DNA from 4 places in the Streptomyces sp. NPDC054872 genome. Region 1 is predicted to be linked to each of the others. Evidence: riboswitches for the same ligand, from Rfam matches in the RefSeq annotation. Region 1 holds a riboswitch; each other region holds the start of a gene.
What was found. A riboswitch is a leader RNA that binds a small molecule or an ion and turns the genes downstream of it on or off. The one in region 1 is predicted to bind cyclic di-AMP.
Positions count from the first base shown of each region.

Region 2: it holds a riboswitch for cyclic di-AMP, as region 1 does, so the genes downstream of both, ACWGIH_RS13640 (M23 family metallopeptidase) here and ACWGIH_RS14185 (M23 family metallopeptidase) in region 1, are expected to answer to the same signal.
Region 3: it holds a riboswitch for cyclic di-AMP, as region 1 does, so the genes downstream of both, ACWGIH_RS42835 (transglycosylase family protein) here and ACWGIH_RS14185 (M23 family metallopeptidase) in region 1, are expected to answer to the same signal.
Region 4: it holds a riboswitch for cyclic di-AMP, as region 1 does, so the genes downstream of both, ACWGIH_RS08695 (transglycosylase SLT domain-containing protein) here and ACWGIH_RS14185 (M23 family metallopeptidase) in region 1, are expected to answer to the same signal.

Region 1 is NZ_JBSGYY010000010.1:20,597-25,794, forward strand. It holds gene ACWGIH_RS14175 (PrsW family glutamic-type intramembrane protease) at 1-88, shown strand, start outside; gene ACWGIH_RS14180 (aldo/keto reductase) at 85-1,029, opposite strand; gene ACWGIH_RS14185 (M23 family metallopeptidase) at 1,198-2,283, opposite strand; cyclic di-AMP (ydaO/yuaA leader) riboswitch at 2,295-2,441, opposite strand; gene ACWGIH_RS14190 (PP2C family protein-serine/threonine phosphatase) at 2,644-3,798, opposite strand; tRNA gene ACWGIH_RS14195 (tRNA-Met) at 3,949-4,022, opposite strand; gene ACWGIH_RS14200 (alginate lyase family protein) at 4,101-5,198, opposite strand, start outside.
Region 2 is NZ_JBSGYY010000009.1:129,775-134,972, forward strand. It holds gene ACWGIH_RS13625 (bifunctional acetate--CoA ligase family protein/GNAT family N-acetyltransferase) at 1-753, opposite strand, end outside; gene ACWGIH_RS13630 (HPr family phosphocarrier protein) at 965-1,246, shown strand; partial or broken gene ACWGIH_RS13635 (GntR family transcriptional regulator) at 1,414-2,117, opposite strand; gene ACWGIH_RS13640 (M23 family metallopeptidase) at 2,331-3,134, opposite strand; cyclic di-AMP (ydaO/yuaA leader) riboswitch at 3,147-3,310, opposite strand; gene ACWGIH_RS13645 (M16 family metallopeptidase) at 3,508-4,893, opposite strand; gene ACWGIH_RS13650 (M16 family metallopeptidase) at 4,890-5,198, opposite strand, start outside.
Region 3 is NZ_JBSGYY010000072.1:202-5,399, reverse strand. It holds gene ACWGIH_RS42845 (FtsB family cell division protein) at 1-133, opposite strand, end outside; gene eno (phosphopyruvate hydratase) at 235-1,515, opposite strand; gene ACWGIH_RS42835 (transglycosylase family protein) at 1,774-2,481, opposite strand; cyclic di-AMP (ydaO/yuaA leader) riboswitch at 2,485-2,679, opposite strand; gene ACWGIH_RS42830 (transglycosylase family protein) at 2,861-3,853, opposite strand; gene ACWGIH_RS42825 (cytochrome P450 family protein) at 4,028-5,198, opposite strand, start outside.
Region 4 is NZ_JBSGYY010000005.1:275,543-280,740, forward strand. It holds gene ACWGIH_RS08690 (PAS domain S-box protein) at 204-1,499, shown strand; cyclic di-AMP (ydaO/yuaA leader) riboswitch at 2,037-2,193, shown strand; gene ACWGIH_RS08695 (transglycosylase SLT domain-containing protein) at 2,196-2,945, shown strand; gene ACWGIH_RS08700 (hypothetical protein) at 3,133-4,239, shown strand; gene ACWGIH_RS08705 (hypothetical protein) at 4,242-5,198, shown strand, end outside.

The DNA of each region.
Region 1 (5,198 bases):
GCAGCCCTACGCCCAGCCGCACCCCTACGGATATCCGTACGCCCAGCCGGCGATGCCCTACCCCGCGTACAACCCCTACCGGGGTTAGGCCGAAGCCGCCGTCAGCGTCGACACCTCGGCGTCCGTCAGTTCGAGCTCGCCCACCGCGAGCAGCGCGGGCAGTTGCTCGACCGTACGGGCCGACGCGATCGGTGCCGCCACCGTCGGCTGGGCCGCGAGCCACGCCAGGGCGACCGTCGCGAGCTCCGCGCCGCGGGCCTCGGCGACCTCGTCGAGCGCGGCGAGCACACGCCGGCCACGCTCGGTCTCCAGGTGCTTGCCGGCGCCCTGGGCCCGCGCGCTGTCGACCGTCGCGCCCGGGCGGTACTTGCCGGTCAGGAAGCCGGAGGCGAGCGCGTAGTACGGGACGGCGGCCAGGCCCGAGCGGGAGGCGACCTGCTCCAGCTGGCCCTCGTACGTGTCGCGCGAGACGAGGTTGTAGTGCGGCTGCAGCACCGAGTAGCGCGCGAGGCCCTCGCGGTCGGAGAAGTCCAGGAACTCCTGGAGCCGCTCGGGGGTCACGTTGGACGCCGCGATGGCGCGCACCTTGCCGGACGTCACCAGGTCGTCGAGGGCACCGATGACCTCTTCGACCGGGACGGTCGGGTCGTCGTAGTGCGTGTAGTACAGGTCGATGTAATCGGTGCGCAGGCGGCGCAGCGACTCCTCGGCACCGGCCTTGATGGTGTTCGCGGACAGGCCCTTGTGGTCGGGGTGGGCGCCGACCTTGGTGGCGAGCACGACGTCGGAGCGGTTGCCGCGCGCGGCGAACCAGTTGCCGATGACGGTCTCGGACTCGCCGCCCTTGTTGCCGTCCACCCAGGCCGAGTAGACGTCGGCGGTGTCGATGAAGTTGCCGCCCGCGGCGGTGTAGGCGTCGAGCACGTCGAAGGACTGCGCCTCGTCGGCCGTCCAGCCGAAGACGTTGCCGCCCAGGGCGAGCGGGAAGACCTCGAGGTCGGAGGAGCCAAGCTTGCGGAGAGAAGTCATGAGGGGATCAACGCCCTTGTGGACCGCGGCATTCCGCACAACGGGATGCCGGTTTCATTCACCGGGACGGCGGCACACGGGAACGGCCGCGCGGTGGGCGGGCATGCCGAACCGGCAGCCCTGACGTCGGGGGGTTGTCGCCAGGACCGCCGGGGATCTCGGGTCGCCTCAGATCGACTGGCCCTTGCCGCGCAGCCACGCCGCCGGGTCGACCCCGGTGGAGTCGCCGCCCGGGTGGACCTCCATGTGGAGGTGCGCGCCGGTGACGTTGCCGGTGGCGCCGACGCGGCCGATGGTCTCGCCGGTGGTGACCTTCTGGCCGGCGCTGACGTTCATCGAGGACTGGTGGCAGAACCAGACCTCGGTGCCGTCGTCGAGTTCGAGGACCGTGCGGTAGCCGTACGCACCCGCCCAGCCGGCTTCCTTGATGGTGCCGGAGTGGACGGCCTTGATGGGCGTGCCCGTCGGGGCCGCGAAGTCCAGGCCGGTGTGGTAGCCGGAGGACCACATGGAGCCGGGCTGACCGAAGGTGCCGGTGAGCGTGTACGAGGCGACGGGGAGGGTGTAGCTCTTCGCGAGCTTGGCCAGGCGCTCCGCCTCGGCCTTCTTCTTGGCCTCGGCCTCGGCTTTCTTCTTCGCGGCGGCCTTCTCGGCGGCGATCTTCTTCTCGGCCGCGGACTGCTTGGCGGCGGCCTGTTCGGCTGCCTGCTTGACGGCGGCTTCCTCGGCGGCCTTCTGGACCGCGTCGTCCGCCTGGTCCTGCTGGTTCTCGGCCTGCTCCATGATGCGGGCCCGCAGTGCCTCGCCCGCGTCCGTGGTGCCCTGCTCGGCGTCGGCGGTGCTGAGGCCCGCGGCGCTGAGGGGCGCGGCGGCGGTCGTCACGCCACTGTCCGCGGAAGCTTCGCCTGACGAGCCGTCGGATATCAAGGACCCCACGCCCGGAAGCGACTTGGCCTCCGGCAGCGAGTCCGTGACGGCCGAGAGGTCCGGCATCGCGATGGAGACCGGGGGCTTGCCGTCCTGCGCGGTGGCGATGCCACCCGCGCCGACGGCGGCGATGACGCCTACGCCGAGGACCGTGGAGCTGCGGGCGAGCCCGCCACCACCCCGCTTGTGGACGCGGTGCCTGCCGCGGACGGGACGGATGGACTCCTCGGTGGGGTTCCATTCCTCCCAGGAATTGTCGTCGTACCCACCGAAATCGTCGTCATTCGGTACGTAAACGCCTTGGGGGGCAGGGCGGTTGGACGCCACGGGGGCGCACTCCTTTCCTTCCTTCTCGCCTACCGGGTTAGCTGACGGGTTCGGAGCAGGAAGGTCTCCTACGAACATCTGGCACGGATGCACAGACGCCCGATTCACCCCAATTAGTGGTTCCCCGGCTCCCTTTCGGGATTAGGCGCGTGCGCGCGGAGCCGACTCGAGTGACGGCTGGGACGACCGCGCTGCGTTATCGAACGTTAATAGACAGCAGGGCGGTATTCCAAGCTGTTCCGGCTGATCGTTAACGCTCACGGCCCGTACTTATCGGGACACCGAGGGCCGGAACGGGGCGAGTTGCCCCCACTTCTTCACACACCGGAGCTTCACATCTCCTTGACAGTACGTCAGTTGTTATGCGGAGTGGTGTCCTTCCGTCACGGCCGGTGACATGGGCCGCCGCACCGCCAGCAACGCCATGTCGTCCGTGCCCCCGCCGCCGGTGTGGCGCCGCACTTCCTCGACGAGCGTCGTCAGGAGCGCGTCGGGTCCGCCGGGCCCCGGGAAGATCCGGCCGCCGAGCCGCGCCGCCGGGTCGTAGAAGTCGCCCCGGACGTCACGCGCCTCGGAGAGCCCGTCGGTGAAGAGCAGCAGCATCGCCCCCGGCGGGAACTCCGTCTCGTCCGCGCGGTCCGGCCAGGCGCCGAGCTCGCCCATCCCGAGCGGCAACGCGGGCTCGGTGGCCGACAGGACGCACAGCCGCCCGTCGCCGCGCAGGAGCAGCGGGCCCGGGTGTCCGCGGTTGATGAGACGCACCGGACCGTCGCCGTGCGGGATCTCCGCGAGGACGGCGGTGGTGAACCCCTCGAAGGCGTCGAGCCCGTCGCGCCGCGTGCCTTCACGCGCGAGGGCACGCTCCAGGCGCTGCGCCACCGCCTCCAGGGTGGTCTCCTGCTCGGCGGCCTCCCGGAACGCCCCGATCACCACGGCCACGGCCGCCACCGCGCCCATGCCCTTGCCCCGTACGTCGCCGACGACGACGCGTACGCCGTGCGGGGTGTCCTGCACGGCGTACAGATCGCCGCCGATGAACGCGTCGGCCTCCGCGGCCTCGTACCGCGCCGCGACATCGAGACCGCCGATGCGGGGGTCCGGCTGCGGCAGCACGGCGCGCTGGGCGGCCTCGGAGATGGAGCGGGCGGATGCGAGCTGTTTGTCGCCGCGGCGTACGACGCGGTTGATGACGACGGCGAGGACGGCGACGGTCACCACCGTGATCAGTTCGGTGGTGGCCTCGACGTCGGTGGCCGTACTGGTCTTGAAGTGCAGGGCGAGCACGGCGGTGCAGGAGGCGACGCCGATGAGGATGGTGCTGAGCAGCGAGTAAAAAGGCGCGGCGATGAGCGGGGCCGCGGTGAACAGGGGCACGGCGGTGAACCTGGGCGGGGTCGACACGTCGTACACGATGCCGAGGACGATGAGCAGCAGGGGGAGAGCCCGCACGAGCGCCCGCTCGTGCCGGACATCGGGACGCTTGCCGCCCCCGCCGTCTCCTCCTCGCTGCCCCACTCACTCAGGGTTCCCGGAGGGGCCGCGTGGGGCGACCGGTGTGGGCCGACCGGGTTACCGGCCGTATTGCTCAGGAACACCGACTTCACCTCGGCGGCGGAAACACCGAAGGCCCGGATCCATTTCTGGATCCGGGCCTTCGGTCTTTAGTAGCGGGGACAGGATTTGAACCTGCGACCTCTGGGTTATGAGCCCAGCGAGCTACCGAGCTGCTCCACCCCGCGCCGTTGAATGCAACTCTACGCCATCAGGGGGAGTGAAAGCGAACCGGCGGCGAACCGCCTACGAACGGGGCCTTCCGCTCACGCGTTCTCGGCGTGCGTCAGCGTCTCCCAGGCCACGAACAGGTCGTCCGTTCCCTCGGGCCGCTGCTCGCGCGTCAGCCTCTCCGTCTCCGGCAGGTCGAGCCGCAGCCGTTCCCGCAGGTGGTTGAGGCCGACCTCGGTGTCGGGCCCCATGTCGCGCCGCACCTTGCCGCCGCACAGCCAGTCCGGCGCCACGGCGCCCAGCTGGTATCCGGAGTGGAATTCCAGCGCGGCCCGCAGCCGCTCCTTGACCTCGCCGTACAGGTCGACGCCTTGGTGCCAGGCGGTCTCGGCGATGTGCGCGGTGGCCGCGAGGGAGTAGCTCGCGTGCTTGAAGTTCCGGCACGTCTCCTGGGAAAGGCCGTCGGCGAAGGTCTTCTGCCCGAACCAGTATTTCTGGAGCTTCTCCGCGGTGTCGATGCCGCTGCCCGCGGGCGACACGGGCAGCGGTCCGTCCGACTCCAGATAGAAATAGGCGGGCACGCGGGTCCTGAAGTGCGTCACCGCCTTCTCGAAGGACTCGTGGTCGTCGAGGAAGACGGCCATGCTGATGGTCGCGTCGGCCATCAGGAGATCCCAGTTGCCGTTGAAGTCGGCCGCGCCGTCACGCACTTGCGGCAGATAGGCGTTGCGCAGCATCCGCTCGAAGCGGAGGAGTTCGCCGTCGGTCCAGCCGTCGTAGGTGTACCGCACGGCTTCGGCCGCGCGTGCCCACGAGGAAGCGGCCCAGGCCGTCTGGAGCCCCGCGTTGGCCTCGGTGTGCCGGGTGATCACCCGCGCCCAGGCGTCCATGATCTGCACGGCCTTCCTGGCGTGCGCGCGGTCGCCGGTGATGTTCCAGAGCAGGGCCTGCGTGTACGCGGCGATGGCGTCCTCGCGCTCCTCGACGCAGCCTCGGCCCGCGCGGGTGCCGGCCGGGCACGCGACGACCGCGTACGGCTTGGCCGTGTAGTCGTCGGCGCCGTACCTGCTGTCCCGCATCTGCTCGAACGCCGTCAGCCAGGGCTGCTCGCGCGCCGCGACATGGGCGCGCACGCGGTCCAGCTGCGCCTTGCTGACGAGGACCCCGGGGTGCTCGAAGGCCAGTTCGGCGGG
Region 2 (5,198 bases), on a different contig from region 1:
GAACGCGCTGTTCACCGCGTACAGCCGCCCCGTGAAGCCCGCTTCGCGCAGGTTCCGCAGGACGCTGCGCCCCACGCCGCCCGGCGTGCGTCCGACGCCGATCACCGCGACCGACTTCGGCGTGAGCAGCCGCTGCACCGACCGCGCCTCGGCCCGCTGCTCACGGGCGCGCTGCACGGCGAGCGAGCGGTCGGTCGGTTCCAGATCGAATTCGAGCCGTACGACGCCGTCCTCGAAGCTGCGTTTCTGCTGGTAGCCCGCATCCGTGAACACCTTGATCATCTTGGTGTTCGCGGGCAGCACCTCGGCGGCGAAGCGGCGGATGCCACGCTCCCTGGCGACGGCGGCGATGTGTTCGAGGAGGGTGGAGGCGACTCCCCTGCCCTGATGGGCGTCCTGCACGAGGAAGGCGACCTCGGCCTCGTCGGCGGGCGCGCTGGCGGACATGCCGCGCTCGTCGATGCGGTCGAAGCGCACGGTGGCGATGAACTCGCCGCCCACCGTGGCCGCCAGACCCACCCGGTCCACCTGGTCGTGATGGGTGAAGCGGTGCACGTCCTTGGCGGACAGCCGGGGGTAGGGCGCGAAGAAGCGGTAGTACTTCGACTCGTCCGAGACCTGTTCGTAGAAGCTGACCAGGCGGTCCGCGTCCTCGGCCGTGATCGGCCTGATCCGGGCGGTGCCTCCGTCACGCAGGACGACATCGGCTTCCCAGTGGGAAGGGTATGCGTGCCGGTCCGACGGGGTCTGCATGGGCCCAGGGTACGGGTCGCGGGGGCGCCTTGGCCGGGGCAGGCTAGGAGACGTCGAACAGCGGGACGAGGGCCCGGGGCTCGAGGACGTACGGTCGACGGGGCACCGGACCATCGGCAGGCACCGTACGGACCGACGGCCGCCGGAGCACTCGCGACGGCATGAGACACTGGTCTAGACAAGTGTGAGACACCTGGAAGGGCAGCAACACATGGCTGAGCGCCGCGTCAACGTCGGCTGGGCCGAGGGCCTTCACGCCCGACCCGCCTCCATCTTCGTCCGCGCGGCCACCGCCGCCGGCGTCCCCGTGACGATCGCCAAGGCTGACGGCAACCCCGTGAACGCCGCCTCCATGCTCGCGGTGCTCGGTCTGGGCGCGCAGGGCGGCGAGGAGATCGTGCTCGCCTCCGACGCCGAGGGTGCGGACGCCGCCCTCGACCGTCTGGCGAAGCTGGTCGCGGACGGCCTCGAGGAACTCCCCGAGACCGTCTGACCAAGGCTGGTACTCATACGCCGTAGGGCCCTCCCCCGAAATGGGGGCGGGCCCTACGGCTTTTCTGTCCCCTTTTACCGAATACCGGCACAGGACATCGAAAGCGGAATTCGGGCAGCACAATTACTCCGCCACCGAATAGCACTTCTTTGTATACGGCGCCTGTGTTAATGCCGGAGGCCGACCGTGTTTACGGCATGTTGCGAATCCCTCACACGATCACCGTCGCGGTCCGGTGACCGCGCGGGAAGAAGCGCGGCCGGTGCGCGGCCGTCGTCCGCTCCGTGTGGGCGGCGGTGAGCGACCTGGCCCGCTCCGCGTCCCCGCGGGCCACCGCGTCGACGATCGCGGCGTGCTCGGCCCAGGCTTCGGCGGGAGCTGCCGTCGTCTCGACCACGTACATCCAGGCGATCTTGTGCCGGAGCTGGGTGAGCAGTGCCGTGAGGCCCGGGCTGCCGGATGCCTGGGCGAGCGTCTCGTGGAACCAGCCGCCCAGGGAGCGCAGATCCTCGCTGTGGCCGCGCCTCGACCGCTCCTGGCCGAGCCTGACGAGACCGCGCAGGACCTTCAGGTGCGCCTCCGTGCGGCGCTGGGCGGCGCGGGCCGCGCCCAGGGGTTCCAGGAGCGCGCGGATCTCCAGGAGGTCGGCGGCCTCCTGCTCGGTGGGCTCCGCCACGCACGCGCCCGCGTGCCGGCGCGTGACGACGAAGCCCTCGGCCTCAAGGGTGCGCAGGGCTTCGCGCACTGGGACGCGGGAGACCCCGTAGCGGCGCGCGAGCAGTTCCTCGGTGAGCCGGCCACCCCGCTCGTAGACACCGGAGACGATGTCGTCCCGGATGGCCGTGCATACCGAGTGCGCGGGAATGCGCATGACTGACCTCCGCCTTAATCCCCGCGAAACGCGGTCGATCGACGCCTGGTCTGTGACTCTATTGCAGGGCGGCCGAATTTCCGACGGCAGGCTGAAATCCAGGGATACTTTTGGCCAAAGGAGATACGGGAACGGCGAAAGCCCCGGCTCTCGGGGAGCCGGGGCTTTCGGTGAATCAGGGGCGCTTCACGCGTCCGCCTTGGACCGCCGGGGTCAGACGTTGACGCCGTGCGAGCGGAGGTACGAGACGGGGTCGATGTCCGTGCCGTAGTCCGCGCCGGTGCGGGCCTCGAAGTGCAGGTGCGGGCCGCTGGAGTTGCCGGTGGAGCCGGAGAGGCCGATCTGCTGGCCCGGAGTGACCGTCTGGCCGACCGTGACGCCCAGGGACGACATGTGGCCGTACTGGGTGTACGTGCCGTCGTTCATCTTGATGACCACGTTGTTGCCGTAGGCGCCGCCCCAGCCGGCCTCGACGACGGTGCCGGAGCCGACCGCGTGGACCGAGGTGCCGGATGCGGCGTGGAAGTCGACGCCGGTGTGGCTGCCGGAGGACCACATGGCGCCGCCGGTCTGGTAGCCCGTGGAGACGTACGAGCCGGAGATCGGGGAGACGTAGCTGTTGAGGCGCTTGCGCTCGGCCTCGCGAGCGGCACGCTCCTTGGCCTCGCGCTCCTTCTTGGCCTTGGCCTTCGCCTCGGCCTCGGCCTTGCGCTTCGCCTCTTCGGCCTTCTTCTTCGCGGCCTCTTCGGCCTTCTTGGCGGCCGCGGCGGCGTCGGCGGCCTCCTGCTGGACAGTGGCCTGCGCGTCGATGCTCTCGGCGAGCGAGTCGCCGACGGAGACGGCCTGGGTCAGGCCGGTGTGCTCAAGGGCCGCCGCGTCGTCGGCGGCGAGCGCCGGAGCGGCCAGGCCTCCGATGACACCGGTGGTGGTGAGGGCGGCGACGCCCGCCACGTTCGCGGTCGTACGCGTGAGGCGGCTCGGGCGACGGTGCTTCCCGGTGGCACGGGTGAACGCCATGAAGCGGCTGATCCTTTCCTTCCTTCTCGCCTACCGGGTTAGCTGACGGGTTCGGAGCAGGAAGGTCTCCTACGAGTCCCTCACCTGACGGCAAGGTTCCCGATTCACCCCAAGGGGACATGTGGGTCCCCGGCTCCCCTGGCTCGCGCCGTACGGGGACTCGGCGATGACTGTCCGGTGCCGCGGGTGCGGCGTACTGCATGACGAACAGCCGGGATGACGCTAAGCGGGCCATCTTTCAAACGACAAACGGATCAGAGCTTTTGTAGCGCACGCCACAGGCCAGACACGTAACCTCCATATCAATTCGGACATATGAGGACCCCAGTGATGAATCTCAGCCACTGGGGTCCCGATATGTCCTGACTGTCACTCAGCCCGTGACCACACTCACTTCACCGATGCCGAGGGCCCTGACGGGCTCCTCGATCTGCGCGGCGTCACCGACGAGCACCGTCACCAGGCGGTCCACCGGGAAGGCGCTCACGACGGCGGCAGTGGCCTCCACGGTGCCGGTCGCGGCCAACTGGCGGTACAGCTGGGCCTGGAAGTCGTCCGGCAGGTGCTGCTCGACCTGGTCCGCGAGGGTGGCCGCGACGGACGCCGCCATCTCGTACTTGAGCGGGGCCACGCCCACCAGGTTCTGCACGGCGACATCGCGCTCGGCGTCCGTGAGGCCGTCGGCCGCGAGGGTGCGCAGGACCTTCCACAGGTCGTCGAGCGCGGGACCCGTGGACTCGGTGTCCACGGAGCCGCTGATGGCGAGCATCGCGGCGCCGGTGCCGTCCGGTGCGGAACGCAGGACCTGGGCGAACGACCGTACGCCGTAGGTGTATCCCTTCTCCTCGCGCAGGACGCGGTCCAGGCGTGAGGTGAGGGTGCCGCCGAGGCAGTACGTGCCGAGCACCTGCGCGGGCCAGACGCGGTCGTGGCGGTCCGGTCCCACGCGGCCGATGAGCAGCTGCGTCTGGACGGCTCCGGGGCGGTCCACGATGACGACACGCCCGGTGTCGTCCGCGGTCACCGGGGGCACCGGACGCGGCTCGGCGGTGCCGCCCGTCCAGGCGCCGATGGTGTCGGCGAGCACGGCGTCGAGGTCGACGCCGGTCAGGTCGCCCACGACGACGGCGGTCGCCGTGGCGGGACGCACATGCTTCTCGTAGAAGGTGCGCACCGCCGCCGAGTCGATGGCCGTGACCGTCTCCTCGGTGCCCTGCCGGGGGCGGGACATGCGCGAGGTGGCCGGGAAGAGCTGCCGGGAGAGCTCCTTGGCGGCGCGGCGCCCCGGGTTCGCGGCCTCGTGCGGGATCTCGTCCAGGCGGTTGCGCACGAGGCGCTCGATCTCGCTGTCCGCGAAGGCGGGGGCGCGCAGAGCGTCGGAGAGCAGGCCGAGCGCCTTCGGGAGGCGGGAGACCGGGACTTCGAGGGAGACGCGCACGCCGGGGTGGTCGGCGTGCGCGTCCATGGTGGCGCCGCAGCGGTCGAGTTCCGCGGCGAAGTCCTCGGCGGAGTGCTTGTCGGTGCCTTCGTTGAAAGCCCTCGCCATGATCGTGGCGACGCCGTCGAGGCCCGCGGGCTCGGCTTCGAGCGGCGCCTCCAGGTGGACCTCCACCGCGACGACCTGCTGGCCCGGGCGGTGGCAGCGCAGCACCGTGAGGCCGTTGTCCAGGGTGGCGCGCTCGGGCGCGGGGAAGGCCCACGGCCGTGCGGCGCCGGCCTGGGGCTGCGGATGGAACTGCATCGTTGCGGCCTCGGTCACTTCGCCGCCTCCTGTTCGTCCTCGTCGGTGGCTTCGGTGGCGGCAGCGCCGTCGATGGGCTCGTACACGAGCACCGCGCGGTTGTCGGGGCGCAGGCGGGCCGCCGCGGCAGCCTTGACCTCTTCCGCGGTGACGTCCAGGACGCGCCCGACGGCGGTGAGGGCGAGCTGCGGGTCGCCGAACAGGACGGCGTACCGGCAGAGTTCGTCCGCGCGGCCCGCCACCGTGGAGAGGCGGTCGAGCCACTCGCGCTCCAGCTGTGCCTGGGCGCGCTCCATCTCCTCTTCGGTGGGGCCCTCTTCCGC
Region 3 (5,198 bases), on a different contig from region 1:
CGGCGCGTCCCGTGAGCCGGGAGCGGCGCGCCTGGCGCTTGGTCTGGGAGCGGTAGACACGCTCCGCGGTCTGCTCGCCGAGCAGCCGCAGCCTGGTCGCGGTGGAGAACCGGTCGCGGTCCTTCACGGCCATGTGTGCCGCCTCCCCGATACGTACGAACGTCCCCGCACACGGTACGGGACCGAGTACGGGGACGTACGTATCTACTCAGCGGAGCCGAGGACCGGAGGTGCTCAGCCCTTGAAGCGGGGGAACGCCGAACGGCCCGCGTACACCGCGGCGTCGTCCAGGATCTCCTCGATACGGAGCAGCTGGTTGTACTTGGCGACGCGCTCGGAGCGGGCCGGGGCGCCGGTCTTGATCTGGCCGCAGTTGGTGGCGACGGCGAGGTCGGCGATGGTGACGTCCTCGGTCTCACCGGAGCGGTGCGACATCATGCACTTGAAGCCGCTGCGCTGGGCCATCTCGACGGCGTCGAGGGTCTCGGTCAGCGAGCCGATCTGGTTGACCTTCACCAGGAGGGCGTTGGCCGACTTCTCCTCGATGCCGCGGGCGAGGCGCTCCGGGTTGGTGACGAAGAGGTCGTCGCCGACGAGCTGGACCTTGTCGCCCAGCTTCTCGGTGATGACGTTCCAGCCGGCCCAGTCGTCCTCGAACAGCGGGTCCTCGATGGAGACGAGCGGGTACGAGGCGACGAGCTCCTCGTAGTACTCGGTCATCTCGGCGGCCGAGCGGGACTTGCCCTCGAAGTCGTACGAGCCGTCCTTGTAGAACTCGGACGCGGCGACGTCGAGCGCGAGCGCGATCTGCTCGCCGGGGACGTAACCGGCCTGCTTGATGGCCTCGAGGATGAGGTCGAGCGCGGCGCGGTTGGAGTCCAGGTTCGGGGCGAAGCCGCCCTCGTCGCCCAGGCCCGTGGAGAGGCCCTTGTCCTTCAGGACCTTCTTCAGCGTGTGGTAGACCTCGGTGCCCCAGCGCAGGGCCTCGGAGAACGACTCGGCGCCGATCGGCGCGATCATGAACTCCTGGATGTCGACGTTCGAGTCGGCGTGCGACCCGCCGTTCAGGATGTTCATCATCGGAACGGGCAGCAGGTGCGCGTTCGGGCCGCCGAGGTAGCGGAAGAGCGGGAGGTCGGAGGCCTCCGACGCGGCGTGCGCGACGGCGAGCGAGACGCCGAGGATGGCGTTGGCGCCGAGCGAGCCCTTGTTGTCGGTGGCGTCGAGGTCGAACATCGCCTGGTCGATCAGGCGCTGCTCGGTGGCGTCGTACCCGACGAGCTCCGGGCCGATCTGCTCGATGACGGCGAGGACGGCCTTCTCCACGCCCTTGCCCATGTAACGGTTGGGATCACCGTCACGGAGTTCGATGGCCTCGAAAGCACCGGTGGACGCACCGGACGGAACGGCGGCACGACCCGTGCTGCCGTCGTCGAGGCCGACCTCGACCTCGACCGTGGGGTTGCCTCGGGAGTCCAGGATTTCCCGGGCTACGACGACGTCGATGGACGGCACGAGCATCTCCTTCTGGGATGTGACGCGGGTACGCGAGGCGTTGGCCTCGCGGACACGAGCCTAACCGGCTCCCGGACAACAGCCAGCCGACCGACCGTCCTGTGGACAAACCGAGAGCGAAATGTTTACGAACGGAACAAACATACCCCGCCCCGGTGCGTACGGGGGATACGCGCACCGGGACGGGGTGGACCCGTGGGGACGGGGGGTGGGGCGGGCGGCGCCTCCGCCGAAGCGCCGCCCGCCTCCCCCGGCGTCCTAGCTCAGGTGGAGCTGCTGGCCGGGGTAGATCATGTCGGCGTTGTCGATGATGTCGCCGTTGAGCTTGTAGACCTTGTGCCAGCCGCCCTTGACGTCCTTGGCATCGGCGATCTTGGAGAGGGTGTCGCCCTTCTTGACCTTGTACTCGCCGTCGCCCTTCTTGACCGTCTTGCCGGTCGGGGTCTCGACGGTCTTCTTGGACTCGGCCTTCGGGGCGGCCTCGGCCTTCGGAGCGGCCTGCTGCGGCTGCTCGGTCTGGGCGCTGGGCTGGCTCTTGGGCTGCTCCTGGGTCTGCTGCGGGGCGCTCTCCTGCGCACCGCCACCCTCGTTGGAGGCGCCCGAGAGGCCGACGCCGCAGCTCGGCCAGGCACCCTTGCCCTGACCCGCGAGGACCTTCTCGCCTATCTCGATCTGCTGGGCCTTGGAGGCCTTGTCGGCGGTGGGCGCGTACTTCGTGCCGCCGTACGCGGCCCAGGTGGACGACGAGAACTGCAGGCCGCCCGTGTAGCCGTTGCCGGTGTTGATCGACCAGTTGCCGCCGGACTCGCACTGCGCGACGGCGTCCCACTCGGAGTTCGTGGCGGCGGAGGCCTGGCCGGCCGCCATCAGCGGGGCTGCGACCGCGACACCGGTGACGCCGGCGAGCGTGGCGACGCGGGTGGCCTTGGACGGGCGGCGGTGCTTGCCCTTGCTGGAAAACAGCATGAGTGATCCCCTCACCGACGCCTGCGAGGTGAGCTGTCGGGTTCGGGCCGATGAAGTTGCCCGGCCGCGCTTCCTGAGCGCGACTTAACCCCTAGCCGTTCCTGGCCGTCTCCCCGCCTCGCTCTCGCGAGGCCGTTCAACGGCCGGGCCCGGCGGAAACCTTGGTTCCCCCGCTCCTGCCTACGGCGCTTGCGCGACGACTGTTCCCGAACGGCCGTTGGCAGGACTCGGCGTACCGACCGGCGGGGCCCGCTGTGGCGAGCGGTCACGACCGTAGTCATGCCAACGGCCGATTTCCAAAGACGATCAGGGCTTCTGAGACCCATGTCTCACTTACGCCAATTGGGACAACGAGCGCAAAGCGACTCGTCAACTACCCTTACTTTTCGCCCAAATCGAGGCTCTGACCGGGAAGGATGAGATCGGGGTCGGAGCCGACGGACTTCTCGTTCCCGGCGTACAGCTCGGTCCACCCGCCCTTCACGTCGAGGTCGTCGGCGATGACCGAGAGGCTGTCCCCGGAGCGGACCGTGTACGTCCCGTCGGAGACGTCGTGCTCGCGCTCGTCGCCGCGGGAGGCGTGCCGGCCCGAACCCTCGCGCGCGGAGCCTTCGGATGCCTCGTCGTCGGCGCTGCCGCCGCGGTGGCGGCCTTCGCCCTCGCCGGTGGAAGGCTCGGCGGCGGGCGAAGTGTCCTCGTCGCGCCCGGACTTGTCCGGGTCGCCGGACTTGGTCGAGTCACCCGAGTCATCCGACTTGCCCGAGTCGTCGTGATTCTTGTCTCGTGACGCGTCGTCGGCGTCGGGCTTCTGGGACGGCTCGGCATCGTCCGAGGGCTCGACCGACTCGGACGGCTCGTCGGACTCACCGGAGCCCTTCGAGTCCTTCGGACCCTTCGAGTCCGTCGAGCCCTCCGAGTCCTTGGAGTCACTCGACTCCGACGGCTCGCCAGAAGGAATCGCGATCGGAGCGCCCGGGTCGACGTCGGCGGCGGCGCCGTCCTGGGTGAGCCCCGCGACCGGCGCGCAACTCGGCCAGGCCTTGGTCCCCTGGTCGTCGAGGACCTTCTCGGCCACGGAGATCTGCTGCGAACGGCTCGCCTGATCGGCGCTCGGTGCGAAGTCGAGGCCGCCGTGCTCCTCCCAGGTCTGCTGCGAGAGCTGGAGTCCGCCGTAGTAGCCGTTGCCCGCGTCCGCGCTCCAGGCTCCGCCGCTCTCGCACTCCGCGAGCTTGTCCCACGTGGCGGTGTCCGCCGCGCTCGCGCTGGTGGCGCCGAGCAGCGGGATGGCGATGGCCGACCCCGCCACTCCTGCCGCGACGATCAGGGCCGGGGCCTGGCGGGGGCGTCGGTGACGACCATTGCCGGAGAGCATGCGGTTGCCTTTCGCGTGACTGGAGCGACGACTGCGGCACGGGATGCCGAGTCGTCGGTGAACGTAGCGGCAGTCGAACGCTTGTCACAAGTCGATGCAGCGGAGATCACGTGAAAGTCACAGTCTTGACGGTCCGTCAGCTAAACGTCGTTTCGGGGGCTTCTCATTCGCCGATTATTTGCTCTGCTGTGCGGGTGTGAACTCCACGGGAAGCGTGCGGAGTCCACGCATGATGAGGCCGCCACGCCACCTCAAATCACCAGGTTCCGCCGCGAGACGCAGGTCAGGGAGGCGCCGCAGGAGGGTCGCGAGGGCGGCCTGCCCTTCGAGCCTGGCCAGTGGTGCGCCGAGACAGTAATGAATGCCATGGCCGTAGCCGAGGTGTTGGTTGTCGCGGCGGGAGAGGTCGAGCGTGTCCGGTCGGTCGAATCGTGCGGGGTCGCGATCGGCGGCTGCGAGGACCACGAGGACGGGGTCGCCGGCGGCGATGTCCTCCCCTCCGACGGTCAGCGGCTCGGTGGCGTACCGCCAGGTGGCGAGTTCGACGGGCCCGTCGAAGCGGAGGAGTTCCTCGAGTCCCGTCTCCAAGAGCGCGGTGTCGCCCTCCCTGAGGGAGGCCTGGAGCCGCTCGCGCTGCTCGGGGTGGGTGAGGAGGGCGTACGTGCCGTTACCGATCAGATTGACGGTGGTCTCGAAGCCGGCGAACAGCAGGATGAAGGCCATCGCGGCGGCCTCGTTCTCGGTGAGGTGCTCGCCGTGGTCGGAGGCGCGGATGAGCCCGGAGATGAGGTCGTCGCCGGGTTCCAGGCGCTTGCGGTGGATCAGCTCGGCGAGATAGCCGCGCATCTTCTTCACCGACCGGGCGACCCCTCCCCTGGGCCCGCCGCCGTGCCGGATCATCATCCCCGCCCAGTCGCGGAAGTCGTCCTGGTCCTCGCGGGGCACGCCGAGCAGGTCGCAGATCGCGTAGATGGGGAGCGGGAAGGCGAAGTCGTGGATGAGGTCGGCCTCCCCCTTCTCCACGAACTGGTCTATGAGCCGGTCGGTCAGCTCCTGCACGCGGGGCGCGAACTCGGCGATACGGCGGGGGGTGAAGGCCTTGGAGACGAGGCGGCGCAGGCGGGTGTGGTCGGGCGGATCGATGTTGAGCAGATGCGTCATGAGGTTGGCGCTGCGCTCGCCGGGGATGCCGGTCTTGCCCTTCGCGTGCGCGGAGACGCCGTGATGGGCCGGGTTCTTGCTGAGCCGCTGGTCGGCGAGTGCCTGCTTGGCGTCGGCGTACCGGGTGACCAGCCAGGCCTCCACGCCACTGGGCAGCCGCGTCTTGTGCACGGGCGCGTGCTCG
Region 4 (5,198 bases), on a different contig from region 1:
ACACTCAAGGGGACCAGGCGGCGGGCGCCCGCAGCGCCAACGGGGACGTCTGACATTCAGGCAAATGCCTGAGTGCCGCAGGCACAGACGGCGCCGGACGGCCGCCACTTCGGCCGAGAACCGAGCATGCGCGAGATCGACGCGGGATACGCATCGCCTGGTGACTGTGCGTCAACCAGTTGAATACGGACGGAGAAACGACTGTGAACGACTCCAATCTCAAGGCACTGCTCGAACACCTGCCTGCGTTCTGGTGGGAGGTGGACCAGCCGTGGCAGGTCCTGGAGAGGGGAGGCGGCGCCTTCGCCGACACCGGGACCGCGCAGCGCTTCCTGGAGCGCATGCACGAGGAACTCTCGGACCCGGGGCATCCGCCGGAGGAGGTCAGCTGGCAGGCGCAGTTCGACGGGCGCACCTTCGACGTGAGCTGGCCTCTGGACGAGACCCGCGCCCACCGTCGTACGCGTGGTCTCGCGGTGGAGGTCGACGCGCACGCCCCGCACCGGTACACCACCTTCGCGGACCTCGTCGATCTCGCCCCGGCCGCCGCGTTCATCCGGGACCGCGCAGGACGCTATCTGTGGGCCAACCACGCCTACGCACACCTCTACGGCACCACGCCCAAGGAACTCACCGGCAGATACATCGAAGACTTCGACGCCCCTGCCGAGGCCGTCCAGTTCCGCGCCCTGGACCAGGAGATCCTCACCCGGGGCACTCCGGTGCGGCACACCCTCGGCTATCGCCGACCGGACGGCAGCGTCGGCCAGGCAGCCGGGCACCGCTTCCCCGTGCGGGAGAACACGGAGGCTTGCGTCGCCGGAATCTATGTGGACATCACGGACCACCTGCGCGCCCTGGTCCAACGCCAGGAGGCGGAGGAGAACCTGCAGGCGCTGCGGGACCACAGCGGTCTGCCCTGCGCGCTCCTTTCGGCCAACGGGCGGGTGATCGAGGCGAGTTCGGCGGCCGCCGATCTCTTCCACGTCGGCCTGCCCGATCTGGTCGGCCGTCGCGCGCACACGCTGCTCGCTCCCGCCCCTGCCTCCGACCTCGATCAGCTGCACCGCAGATGGAACGGTCTGATAGCCCGCCGCACCAGACGGGTGGAGACATCCGCCGTGCTCGTCGACGCCCGGGGGCGGCAACGCCGCGCGCAGCTGCACCTGACGACGGTCGGCCATTCCGCTGCGCACGCCCGTCACGTCTGGGCCGTCGTCACGCATCAGAGCCTCGCTCACGAGGCCCACCCCTCGCTCACGGCCGCACAGATCCGCATCCTCTCCCTCCTGGCGGAGGGCAGCAGCAACAGTGACATCGCCGCCTCGCTGCGGCTGTCCCGGCAGACGGTGGACTACCACCTGAGCCGCCTGCGGCAACTCCTGGGCGCCACGACCCGCCCCGCCCTGGTCGCCCGGGCGTACGTCCTCGGCATCCTCGCCCCGCGCGCCTGGCCCCCGCGTTCGGCCACGGCAGCCCATCCGCTCAGCTCTGCCTGACGGGCAGAATCCAGGACCCGGGAGTCAACACCGCTAAATTGCCCGGCTCCTGACGCGAACTAGCCTTTTCCGCTTGCCAACTGGGCGCCGCAGACATGGCGGTTGGGGAATTGCCACCCACCGCCCGACTCCGATCCGCTCCCCGGCGACGAACTGAGGCCTTTATCGAGCGCCGCCATAAGACGCCCACCGCTGGGCACACACCAAAAGGCAGTGCCCGTTTTGACACGAAAAATGGGCATCGCAGTATGTCCGGTTTTGCGAATAAGGACACTTCTACACCCACTTGGCATCGCGACGCAGTGGAATGAGTCACACCCGCGGAACGAGCTCCAAAGGGCCGCTCGGCGCATTTTCGTTTCACCCAAACAAAGTTGAGGCTAATTGATCAATGAGCCCACGAGCCGCGAACTCCGGGAATGGGCCTCGCGCATTCCCGGAGAAAATTCCGCCCTTGTTCCGTCCGGGCATTCTCGCCTAACCTCACCGTCAATCCGGATGGAACGCCGAATCCTGCCGCTGTCCGGAAACCCTTCCCGTACTCACTCACTTACGCACGGCAGGAGCGGGGGACCCAGGTAAGCCGCCGATCCGGATTCCGGAACGGCTCGGGGTGAAGTCGCATTCACAGTGCGACCGGACATCTCCCGTCCGAACCCGACAGCTCACCTCGTAGGCGACGGAGAGGAATTCGTCATGCCTGCAAAGGGTAAGCACCGCCGTCCCAAGTCCAGCTCGCTCAGCCGGGGCATCGCCGCGGCAGGCACGGGCGGCGCCGTGCTCGTCCTCCCGGTGATCGGCGCGACCGCCGCCGCCGCGGCGCAGCCCGCGGCGGCCGCCAAGCCCGCCGCCGCCCCCAAGACGTACGTCGTCGCCGCGGGAGACTCTCTCGCCAAGATCGCCCGCGAGCACTCCGTCAGCGGCGGCTGGAAGAAGCTGTACGAGGACAACCGCAGCATTCTGGGCGCCGACCCGAAGCTGATTCACCCCGGCCTCAAGATCACCGTCGGCCAGAAGGCTCCGGCGGACGACGCGGCCGCCTCCAAGGCGTCCGACGAGCGGGCGGACCGCTCCGAGCGCTCGAATGCCGCCAAGCCCGCCGTCGCCCCGGCGAAGAAGACGTACGCCAACAACCTCGACGGCTGGATCAGGGAGTCGCTCGACGTCATGGCCCAGCACGGCATCCCCGGCACGTACGAGGGCATCCACCGCAACGTCATGCGCGAGTCCTCCGGCAACCCGCTGGCCATCAACAACTGGGACGTCAACGCCGCCGCGGGAACCCCGTCCAAGGGGCTCCTGCAGGTCATCGGCCCCACCTTCGACGCCTACCACGTGACCGGCACCTCGCTGGACAGCTACGACCCGGTCGCCAACATCACCGCCGCCTGCAACTACGCGGCCGACCGGTACGGCTCGATCGACAACGTGAACGGTCCCTACTAGGGAAACCCGGTCTGGATCGCCCTGAGCCCCGGCACGCGCTGCGTCCGGGGCTCAGGGCTGCCCGCACCCCCCGGGCACGGGCCCGGAGAATCGCTCCCTGGACGCACCGCGAATTGGCATGCACCCGTCTATTCACGGACGGGTGCATGCCCATAAGGTGAGCGACCTTCGCGTTCTGGGGGGTCTCATGAACGGTCTCCGTGCGGTCGTCATCTGCCTTGTCATCGCGTGCACCGCGGTCGTCACACCCGTCACGCTCGTATCTCCTGCCGCGGCTGTGCCGTCCGCCGAAGCCGACGCGCCGCGCGTGACGCCGAGCTGGTCGGCGCTGCCGGTGCCCGCGGCCGCACCCCCCGTGACCGTGTCCGATCTTGCCGCCCGCGGCCCGGGCGAGGCCTGGGCGACCGGGTACGAGCACACCACCGACTGGGTGCGGCCGATGCTGTACCGGTGGGACGGCTCGGCATGGAGCCGGGACAGCAGCTTCCCCGGCGCCGAGAAGTCGGGCTGGCTCGGCAAGGTGCAGTTCGTCGGCAAGGAAACATGGATCTTGCACAACCGCGAGGGAACGGGCGAGATCCTGCGCCGGTCCGCGGGAGGGGCGGAAGGGTGGAGCACCATCCCCCTGCCGCAGACCTTGTGGACCTACCAGGACTTCGCCGCCGTGCCCGGTGCCGCGTGGGTGGTCGGTGAGGACGACACCGGGCTGAAGGTCCTGCACTACGACGGCTCCGGCTGGACCACACAGTCCACCCCCGAGGGCGTGCTGTACGTGATGGGGATCACCGCGCGCACGGCCACCGACGCCTGGGCCTGGGCGGACACCACCAGCGGGACCACCGTCCTGCGCTGGGACGGCACCGCCTGGCGGGACGCGAAGGTGCCGCTGCCGCCGAACAGCAACGTCCACACGATGCTGCTCGAACCCTCCGGCCGCGTCACTGTCGGCGGCAGCCAGTACACCGACGGCGCGCCGCGCACCTACCTCATGACCTGGAACGGCCACACCTGGCGCACCACCTACCCGCCCCTGGGCGACACCTACACCGAGGCCATGGTGCGCGGTCCGGACGGCGCGTTGTGGCTGCCCGTGCGCAGCGACCGCGCGTTCCAGTCGAAGTACGCGCGGGTCAACGGCTCCCGCACCACCTTCTCCTACGGTCTTGAGCGCACGAACGCCATCGACGTGAAACCGCGAGCGCTGACGAGGGCCGGGTCAGCGCTGCTGTCCTTCGGGACCGTCGAGATCTACGGCTCGAAACCGAACCTGATGAGCGAGCGGCTGGGAGGCTGACCATGGTGCGCCGACTTCTCGTCGCGGTCCTCGCCGTCGCGATGACCGCCATCACCGTCATGAGCTCGGCCGCGGCGGAGCCCACTGCCTGGCGACACGTCCCGGTGCCGGCCCAGATACGCCCGCAGGCCGGGCTGAACGAGGCCGTGGCGTTCGGTCCTGACCGGGCATGGGCTGTCGGCTCCGACGCCGTCGGCCGCGAGGCCCCTGGCTTTCCGCTGATGTTGCGCTGGGACGGAACCGCGTGGCAGCGCCAGAGTCTTCCCAAGATCAGCTGGCAGGGAGACCTGCTGTCCATCGCCGCGACCTCACCGACCGCGATCTGGGCGGTCGGCCGCGACTCGGCGGGCGGCGCCCGCCTGCTGCGCTACGACGGCACCACCTGGCGCGAGAGCCGGCCGCCCCGCGGTGTCCTGCTGACCAAGGTCGTCACCGGCGGCGGTGAGACCTGGCTGATCGGTTCGCGGGACGGAGCGCAGGTCTTGCTGCGGCGGGACGGGAGCGGCTGGCAGGACATGCCGGTGCCACCGGGAGCCGTCTACGGCATGCACATCCTGGCGGCGGACGACATCTGGGCCGCGGGCGCCGGCAACTCGGGGGCGGCGGTCTCGCATTGGAACGGGCAGGAGTGGCAGCAGACGATCGTGGACGGGTTCCCGAGGTCGGCCGTGGGCAGTGTGCTCGCGGTCTCGCCGACGGAGGTATGGGCGGGCGGCACGGCCGGGTTCGTCGGTGGCCCGGTGGGCAAGCCGATTCCGCCCCTGCTGATGCGCTGGGACGGGAACACCTGGAACCGGGTGGCCGTGCCCACCGGCTTCGGTTCGATCAGTTCGTTCGCTCCCGCCGCGAACGGCGAGCTGGGCTGGGTCTCGGTGGCCAACTCGCAGAAGTCTGGTCCGCCCGGCAGCTACCCGCCACTGGTCCCCGGGCCGGATTTCCTGTCCTGGGACGGCCAGTCG